DNA from 3 places in the Romboutsia sp. 1001285H_161024_C4 genome. Region 2 is predicted to be linked to each of the others. Evidence: riboswitches for the same ligand, from Rfam matches in the RefSeq annotation. Region 2 holds a riboswitch; each other region holds the start of a gene.
The links. Region 2 has a riboswitch for cyclic di-GMP ahead of I1959_RS08620 (NPCBM/NEW2 domain-containing protein). Riboswitches for the same ligand answer to the same signal wherever they lie in the genome.
Positions count from the first base shown of each region.

Region 1: another riboswitch for cyclic di-GMP. It lies ahead of I1959_RS01295 (flagellar basal body protein); the one in region 2 lies ahead of I1959_RS08620 (NPCBM/NEW2 domain-containing protein).
Region 3: another riboswitch for cyclic di-GMP. It lies ahead of I1959_RS11160 (SpaA isopeptide-forming pilin-related protein); the one in region 2 lies ahead of I1959_RS08620 (NPCBM/NEW2 domain-containing protein).

Region 1 covers NZ_JADNAJ010000001.1:244,469-247,736, forward strand. The annotation lists gene I1959_RS01290 (CDP-glycerol glycerophosphotransferase family protein) at 1-726, shown strand, start outside; cyclic di-GMP riboswitch class I at 1,610-1,691, shown strand; gene I1959_RS01295 (flagellar basal body protein) at 2,145-2,468, shown strand; gene flgC (flagellar basal body rod protein FlgC) at 2,473-2,877, shown strand; gene fliE (flagellar hook-basal body complex protein FliE) at 2,893-3,210, shown strand; gene fliF (flagellar basal-body MS-ring/collar protein FliF) at 3,233-3,268, shown strand, end outside.
Region 2 covers NZ_JADNAJ010000004.1:95,061-98,328, reverse strand. The annotation lists gene I1959_RS08625 (SagB/ThcOx family dehydrogenase) at 1-613, opposite strand, end outside; cyclic di-GMP riboswitch class I at 872-958, shown strand; gene I1959_RS08620 (NPCBM/NEW2 domain-containing protein) at 1,169-3,268, shown strand, end outside.
Region 3 covers NZ_JADNAJ010000006.1:88,429-91,696, forward strand. The annotation lists gene I1959_RS11160 (SpaA isopeptide-forming pilin-related protein) at 1-1,295, opposite strand, end outside; cyclic di-GMP riboswitch class II at 1,368-1,451, opposite strand; cyclic di-GMP riboswitch class II at 1,601-1,684, opposite strand; cyclic di-GMP riboswitch class II at 1,834-1,916, opposite strand; gene I1959_RS11165 (tetratricopeptide repeat protein) at 2,013-3,155, opposite strand.

The DNA.
Region 1 (3,268 bases), on a different contig from region 2:
TCTTATGCATTTGCAGACATTGCAGAATATAGTGGGGTAGCTAGAGAGAAATTATTGCCTCTTGGGTCACCTAAATTTGATGCTTTAGTTAGTAGTCTAAAATCAAATACTACAAATGAATATTATAAAAATAAATTTAAAGGTAAAAAGGTATTTTTATGGACTACAAACTTAATGAAAGTTATAAATGGAAGAGATAAAGTATTAGATGAAGTTGAAGAAGTCTTTAATAAAATTAGAAATGATTTAAACTATGGATTAATATATAGACCTCACCCTCTAGAGCTTTCATATGTTAAATCAAGAGCCCCAGAATGCTATAAAAGATATAAAGAGTTATTAAGCTCAGCAAAAAATACAGAAAATATAATTATTGATAATTCACCTAGTTATTACGAAGCTTTTCAAATATCTGATGCACTAATAACAGATAGGTCTTCTGTATTAATTGAATATATGGCTACAGGAAAACCTGTTTTAATATATGACATAGAATTAAACAGAGAATACTATCATGAAAAAGTATTTGATATATTTTCTAATTATATAGTTGGTGAAGATGAAATGACTGTAGATAAATTTATAGATTTAGTAGTCAATAAAAAAGATTACAAAAAAGATAATAGAATTAATGCACTAAATACTGTTCTTTCAAATATTGATGGTAGTTGTGGAGAACAAGTTCACAAACATATAAAGCAGTGTATTGAAAATAATTATTTTTAAAATTTCACAATGATATTAAATACAAAAAGTCATGAATAACTTATTATATTAAGTAACTATTTTTACAAGACTTTTTGTATTTTATTATTAAAAATATTAAGTATTAATTAATACAGGTATATAAATTTAACTATAAGAGTATTTATAATAATTAATAGTTTTACACATATCCCGATAAGTTCATAAAATAAATCTAAATTAAAAGTAGTTAAATTACTACTAAAGTCTTTAATCATTTTTCAAAATTATGAATTTTTATAATATTATATGAACACAATATTAAATTTTCTTTAAAGAAAGAATAAATTTTAATGTTGCAAATGTTATAAAATTTATCTAAGTAAAAACTAACTTTAATATACATTTTATTACTATAATAAGCTTTGATTTATTAATAAGGTAGATAAGTATCATAAGAAATTTTATTAATATAATTGAGTATTAAATCAATATTTATATCAAAAATATCTTTAGGAACTAATATAGATATAAATAAAGTAAATTTTCTAATTTTAATATTTTGAATTTATAAATAAAACTACAGTCATAATTGAAAAAAATAGGAATATTATCTAAATTTATAATATTTATAAATTAATCTGAATAAGGATGTTTAAGTTAAAAATTTTTAGTGTTATAGAGTTTGTTATCTAATATATAATTTGTATTATTTTAATAAAAAATATAAAGTTCTAATTATATCAGCCGTATAATATAAAATAAAATTACACTTTGCGATTTAACCAATAAGTTTAAATATATTTTTAATATTAGTTTGAAAAAAAATAGTAAGAAAATACAAATAAAAACTTGATTAAATGGTAATTATACTATAATATTTAGTGTATGGAAAAAAATGTCGAAAAGTGTAAAAAAAGAACGAAAAACAAAATAGCAAGCTAGAGAAATCTAGTGACGCAAAACTATAGGAGCTAAAGTAGAAACTATGCTAGCCAGTTGCAAAAAACTGTGTGTTTTTGTTTTCGATATATAAGGTTTATAATTTTGGAGAATTATGAATAATATATAAATTATTTTGATTGTTTGTGTCCAAATTATGCATCTCTATTTATCGACGCTGATATTATATAACTCTCTTTAGAGTTATTTTTTTTTGAAGAAATAATATTTTAATAAATCTAATAATTCAATTAAATTATTAAAGTTCATTATGTATTTTACATTTTTTATTATAGGAAAAATTATGTAATAGTATAAATTATATAGAAAAAAATAAGTAAAAGTTTATAATTAAAATAGTAAAAAAATTAAATATAAGGAAACAAATAATAAATATATTGATTTAATTTTATATAAAAAATAATCAAATTCTAGCAATGATAGTATGCTATGTAGTATACAAAATTACTCTTTAGAGAGTGGTTTTTTGATTTATAAAATTAATGGAGGAGAGTAATATGGAAATCTATAATTTAATGAAAATGGGATTAGATGCTACACATTTAAGGAGTAATGCCATTGCAGAAAATATTGCTAACATAAATACTCCAGGGTATAAAAGAAAGTATGTTAGTTTCGAAGATACTTTGAAGAATAAACTAGAAATTCCTAGTATAAAGTTAAAGATTGATAAGGAATCTGTGGTCAGAGAAGATGGGAATAACGTTGATATTGAACATGAGAAGGTTAATCAAGCAGCTACGACATTAGAATATAATGCGTTAGTAAGTCTTACAAATATAAAAATCGCTATGACAAAAAGTATAATATCTGGGAGGTAAATAAATGAGTGTTTTTAGTGGTATGAGAATTAGTGCAAGTGGTCTGACAGCAGAACGTATGAGAATGGATATAATATCTTCAAATGTTGCTAATATGCAGACTACAAGAACTAAAAATGGAGGAGCATATAGGAGAAAAGTAGCTACCTTTGAAGAAAATTATGATGAAAAATTAGGGATGTTAGGAGTTAAAACAAAAAAGATTGAAGAAGATAAATCTCCTCTCAGAAAAATATATGAACCGAATCATCCTGATGCAGACAAAGATGGATATGTAGAATATCCAAATGTAGATTTATTAGCTGAAATGTCAGATCTTATAAGTGCATCGAGAGCTTATGAATCTAATGTAGATACTTTAAATGCTCAAAAAAATATGATATCTAAAGCTTTAGAGATAGGTAGATAGAAAGTAGGTGGTTAAATGACAGGAATAAGTAATATAAATATTAATTCTGATATATTCTCTAATGCTATTAATAATAAGACTACATATAAAGTTAAAGGAAATGAAAAGCCAGACAAGCAATTTGAAGATGTTATAAAGAATGCTATAGGTAAGGTAAATGATAGTATTATAAATTCAAATGAAAAGATAGAAGCGCTTATAAAAGGTGAAGATGTTTCTATGCATGATGTTATGCTATCAGCACAAGAATCTCAAATGTCAGTGCAACTTATGATTGAGATTAGAAATAAGTTATATGATGCTTACCAAGAAATTAATAGAGTGCAATTGTAATTCCTTAATAAGGAGCAGATAGATGAATTTTAAAGAGATAATAGAAAAAATAAAAGAT
Region 2 (3,268 bases):
GGCAAACATGTCCAATATCTATAAGTATTTTCTTATGAGCAGTTATACTAAATCTATGTTCACTTCTATATGGAATACAACTCCAAGCAAACACAACGGCACTTTTAGATACGAAACCTTGAACAAAAGGTTGGTTTGGAGTTGCTTTATCTATTTCATCATCTATATTGCTTAAAGTCTTTATAAATAAAAGTTTATGTTCTAAAGGTAAATATCTGTAAACTCCACTCTTTAAACCATCAACATTATTTATTATTAAATATGTTTCAAATGGGTGAGTGCAACCAGCAGAAGGTACAGTTCTTAAGGCACTAAATTTATCTTTTACAGTTTGGATTCCTTGAGTAGCCCATAGTAAATACGAAAGTTCAGATAAATTTATTTTTTCATCACTATATTTTCTTATACTTCTTCTATCATTTATACAATCTAGTACGTTAGGTTTAACTAAAATGTCTTTGCTTACAGGAGGTAACTCTATTAAATTAGAATTTGAATCATATTCTTTTTGGAAAGAAGGAGCGGGTATTCCTTTTTGTTTATCCGTTTTTATCTGTTTTAGTATTTCAAAATCAGCTTTGAAAAATTCTCTGTTTTGTGCAATTTTATCCATAGATGTCTCCTTATTAAAATGTATAAATTTTTACACTTATTATACCATATATATAAATATAAGTGGAAAAAGCCTAAATGGTAAAAATTTCATATTAGAAGCTTAATTACAGATAAAAATTAATAAATATTTTTGTGTAGTAATAATTAATATTTGCTTTAATAGAATATATTCAAAAATATATTAAAATTATTTTAAATTAAAAAAAACTATTTTAATTTATAAAAAATTATGTATAATTAATATAGATGACTAAAAATTACATATTAGCAAACCTAGAGAAATCTAGCGACGCAAAGCTAAAGGGGCTAAGGTAAAATTAGACTATGCCAGCCAGTTGCCAAAGAATTGATATTCTTTGTTTTTATAGAGTTATCTTATGATATAATTGTAAGATTGTTTTATAATGTTTACTTTAGATGGCAACTACCCTTTATAAAGGGTAGTTTTTTATTTAATAAAAACAACTATAGCTCTATAGCAAGACTATATTTTGAAATTTGGGGTAAAATATTTAGTTATTGTAAATTCATATAATATAAGAGGGAGAATATTATGAAGAAAAAGATAGCATCAATATTGGCCATATCTGTTATAGCAACAAACAGCACACCTGCTTTAAATGTTTTTGCTAACGAAGTAATAAAGGAAAAAGCATTAGCGATAGAGGAACAAGTTTCTAAAAGTATGACAGTTAGTGATTTTAAAATTAAGAACAATCCTAACTTCGCTAAGTATAATGAACTTTATAGAGTTGAGATACAGTCTATAACAAACAATGGAAGAAGTTACCCAGGAACTAAGATAGAAAATGCTATAGATGGAAAACTTAATACACATTGGGAAACATACACTAGAAATACAAATGAATTTAAAAATGAAGTAATTGTGGAGTTTAAAGATATAGCCGAGATAAATAGATTAGCTTATGCTACAAGACAAGACGGGGCTAAAGGTAAAGGATATCCTACTAGTGCAGAGATATATGTTTCAGAGAGTGAAATAGGTGAAGATTTTAAACTAGCAGGAAAAATAGAAGGAAGTAAAGTTACAGGTGGAATGGTTGAATTTAAATTTGATACTGTAAGAGCAAAGAGAGTTAAATTCAAATTCGTAGAAGCACATGACGAGTGGGCAAGTGCCGCAGAGTTTTGGTTCTATAAAGAGGATAGAATTCTAGATAAGATGGAAAGATTATTTACTAATGCAAACATGAATGAAGTAAGTAAAGAGTTTGCAACTCCTGAAGCATTAAACACTTTAGAGAAAGAAACTGAAGGACATCCATTCCGCGATAGCTTTAAAGAATATATAGATAATGCAAGACTTGTTCTAGAGAACAAAGAGGTTAACTTTATTGAAACTAAAGTATCTAAGTTATTAGGGTATGGAACTGAAAACCAAAAAGCTTATGATGACAAGTTTATGTTAGGTAAAGACCACATCGTTAATACACAAGTAAATGGTGGAACTTACTCTACAACAAAAATAGAATATATGTATGATGGTGACCCTAATACACATTGGGAAACAAACAGAAGCAATGGTAATGGTTTCACTAATGAAGTGGTATTCACTTTTGATGAAATAGAACAACTTGATAGAATAGCATTATTACCTAGAAGCGGAAATCAAAAAGGATTTCCTACTAAGTATGAAATATATGCTTCAGAAACTTCTCAAGGGGATACATTCAAATTAGTTTCTAGCGGTACTGCAGAAGTTACTAAAGACTTCATGCAATTTAAATTTAACCCAACAAACTTTAAGAGACTGAAGTTTGTATTTAAAGAGTGCCATGAAAATAGACCATTCATATCAGAAGCTAGGTTCTATAAAGAAGATGCTTTATCAGAGAAAATGGATAAACTATTTACAGACAGTAATAAGAATACAGTAAACCCTGATTTTGGGACTTTAGAGAAACTTACTGCTTTAGAGAATGAAGCGAAGGCACATCCTTTATACAGTAAGTTCAAAGAAGATTTAGATGATGCTAAACTTGTATTAGAAGGTAACGAGGTAACTTATGCAGATGCTAAAGTTTCGAAGTTTAAAGCTTTTGGAACTCCAGAGTTAGCAGAGTATGATAAGACTTATAAGATAGATAATAGTCATATAAAGAATATAACTACTAACGGTAGACATTGGTCAAATCAAACTATAGATAAAGCTATAGATGGTGATCCTAACACTAATTGGCATTCTGATGCTAGAAATAGCGAAACTCATACAAACGAAGTTATAATGACTTTAGACCAAATAAGAACTTTAGATAGAATAGTATATTATTCTCCGAGAGATAGAGGTTTCGCAGAGAAGTTCGATATCTATACTTCTAAGACTAGTGAAGGAGACACATTTACTAAAGTAACTAGTGGTAGTGCTTCAAGAACTGGAGACTCTATATCTATAAAGTTTAATCCAACTCAAGCTAGAAGAGTTAAGTTTGTTTATAAGCAAGGATATGAAGGTTGGGCTTTAGCGTCAGAGTTCGGATTATATAAACAAGACCAAACTCTAGATAAAATACAAAGGTTATTCACTGATGATACTATGTCTAAAGTAAGTGAAGAGTTTGATACAGTTGATAAATTAAAAGCTTTAGAGAACGAATGTAGTACACACCCATTCTTTGAAGACTTTAAAGAGGAC
Region 3 (3,268 bases), on a different contig from region 2:
GAGTATGAATCTTCAACATTTGTAATCTTCATGTCGTAACAAACAATATAGTAATCATCTACGTTTCCAAAATTTATAGTTAAATTTCCATTATTAGTGTTTATTTTATCTTTAAATTGATCTGTTACCCACTCAAAGCTTTCATCTTTATTGTATTTACCTATACTTATACTGTCCTTTAAAAGTTCCATTCCTTTAGGTGTAAAGTCATTTAAAGTTACATTTTTAAGATTTGACCTATTTTCATTAATATCTATTCTATATCTTACATTTTCGTTCATAGATGCTACATTTTTACCTTCTGAATTTTTAGCAGAGGTATAACTATACTTACTTATAACATCTTTTGCTTCATTTTTTTGTTTTAATATAACAGTACTATTTAACTTACCATCGCTTTTATTAAATACTGCTGTATTCTTATAAGAACTCAAATTTTGAGTAATCTTTGTCTTATAAGTTACAATATATTTATCTTTAATATTTCCAAAGTTTATACTAAGCCTATTAGATGATTTGCTTATATTTAAGCTATCTGTGACATCTGTTTCTGCGCTATCTCTTTCTATTTTAATTACATTTACAGAACTTGGTATAAGCTCCATTCCTTCAGGCATATTATCTGTTAATACTGCATTTGATATATTTGAAAATTTCTCATTAACATATACTCTATATTGTTGAGTTTTTCCTAGTACTGGATAATATATATTTCCTACCGTATTTCCATCTGAATCTACATGGTCATAATTATTTATAGTTTTAAGAATCTGTCTATCTATTATAGGCTCTGTTTCATTAGATGGTTTTATAGCTATTTCTATGCTAGTAACTGGTTTTCCATCAACCCATACCTCTATCTTCTGATTATCTACTTCTTCCGTTTTATCTGCATATGCTGATACATTAACATATCCTCCTATTGCATCATAAACATCATCCCCAAAAGTTGCTACTACTTTATTACCTTCCATTTGTACACTTTTAAAATGCTCTGGGGGGAATTTAAAGCTAAATCTTTCAAGCCAACTAGGCATTTCAAATTCTATAGTATCACCTGGTTTTATACTCCCTGGACCATATTTAGACTTATACTCTAGTTTAAAATTCAATTTTTCTCCAGGCTCAATCTCTTTTTTATCACATGTTATAGATACTTCTATTGTATCCCCTTGATTATCTGTCTTAACTTCTTCAGCATACGCAAAATGTGTATTAATTAACACATTTATAACCATTAGTACTGACGTAAGTATCGATATTATTTTTTTTCCTAACTTGTATTTATTTTTCAATAAATTTCACCACCCTTTTTAAATCTTTTTATTTTAAAATAAAAAAGACTATTCAAGATAATGATGATTTATTATCTGAATAGTCGGTTGCACTATTAACTCCATATACCTCAAGTGCCCATATACAAGGTATACTTCTTCATTCCTATTTTTAGCTTATATGTATTTATGCCCTTTTAATAATTTTGCTTTGTGTGCATTTATGCTATATAAAATTGTTAGCTTTCATTTGATTTTCATTAATGTCTTATCAATAAACTTTTATTTTAAAATAAAAAAGACTATTCAAGATAATAATGATTTATTATCTGAATAGTCGGTTGCACTATTAACTCCATATACCTCAAGTGCCCATATACAAGGTATACTTCTTCATTCCTATTTTTAGCTTATATGTATTTATGTCCTTTTAATTATTTTAATTTGTTCGCATTTATGCTATATAAAATTGTTAGCTTTCATTTAATTTTCATTAATGTCTTATCAATAAACTTGTATCTTAAAATAAAAAAGACTATTCGAATAATATTTAAATATTATCTGAATAGTCGGTTGCACTATTAACTCCATATACCTCAAGTGCCCATATACAAGGTATACTTCTTCGCTCCTAATTTTAACTTTTGAATATAATTATATAATCTCAGTGATTTATTATACCCTTTAATTTAGTTAAAGTCAATTTTAGATTTTTTATAGTAAATTTTAACTTATTTTTTATCTATATTTATCAAGTTCTCTTAAACATGCCACTGTAATTTCATCTTGTGGATCTAATTCATAAGCTCTTTCTATATAATATATAGCATCATCTATATCACCTTTGTTTAGATATGCCATCCCTAAATTGCATAATATTTCTGGATCTTCTTTTATTTTAGCTGCTTGTTCAAAGTGTTCTATAGCTTTATCTATATTGAACATACTAGCTTCACAAAGGCCTAGTTCAACCATTGTATCTACTTGATGTGGTTTAGTTATAAGTATTTTTTCAAAATATTTCTTAGCTTCTTCAAATTCACCCATATTTTTATAAGCTAATCCTATCATAAATAATAAGTTCCACCAATCAGGATGATCTTGTTCAAGAGGTAATAATTTTTCTAGTCCTTCTTCACATTTTCCTTGGAATACTAAATTATAACCTTCTTCATATTGAACTTTAAAGTCCATCTTTCCTATATTTTCTTGAACCTCTGCCATTAAGTCTGCATCTAACCCTAATTTTTGTGCTTCTTCCCATATAACTCTAGCCTTTAAATATTGACCTTGATTGTAGTAATGGTATCCTAAATGATAGTAAGCTAAAGCAAAGTTTTCATCTAATTGTATAACCATTTCCAACTTTTCTAAGGCTTCTAATAAAAACTTATTCATAGCTTCTTTGTCCATATCTTTTTGATACTGCTTTGCTAGTTCCTGGCAAACTATTGAATAATGATATAATCCATCTATGTCATTTGGATACATACTTATCATAGCTTTTAAGTATATTAACGAATCAGTTATCTCACCAATATCAAAGTATTTTTTAGACATATAGCCCATATATTCTTTTATATTTATATTTACTTTTTTGATAAAAGCATCTAAAAATTTTCTGTATTCTTCATTATACTTAAATTGGCTATCAATACCCATTATATATATCATAGCATCTGCTATAGACATTGTATTTATCTTATCTTGTGCTGTCTTTTCTTTTATTCCTTTAACTAATACCTCATTTTTTATAGGTACATCTAATCCACCCTTAGGTATAGTGTAACCTTCTAAGTTAAATTCTCCACCATGTTTTATAGTTATAAAAGATAATTCTTCTGTTTTCTTTAATAAATACTTTTCTATTTTAAACTTCATTTTTTCCTCCTTTGTAACTTCACATAATAATTTTTAATCTATTAATGTTTATACCCATTAAAAATTTATGTGATATGTTTTCATAATATATAATACCAATATGTAATAATTAG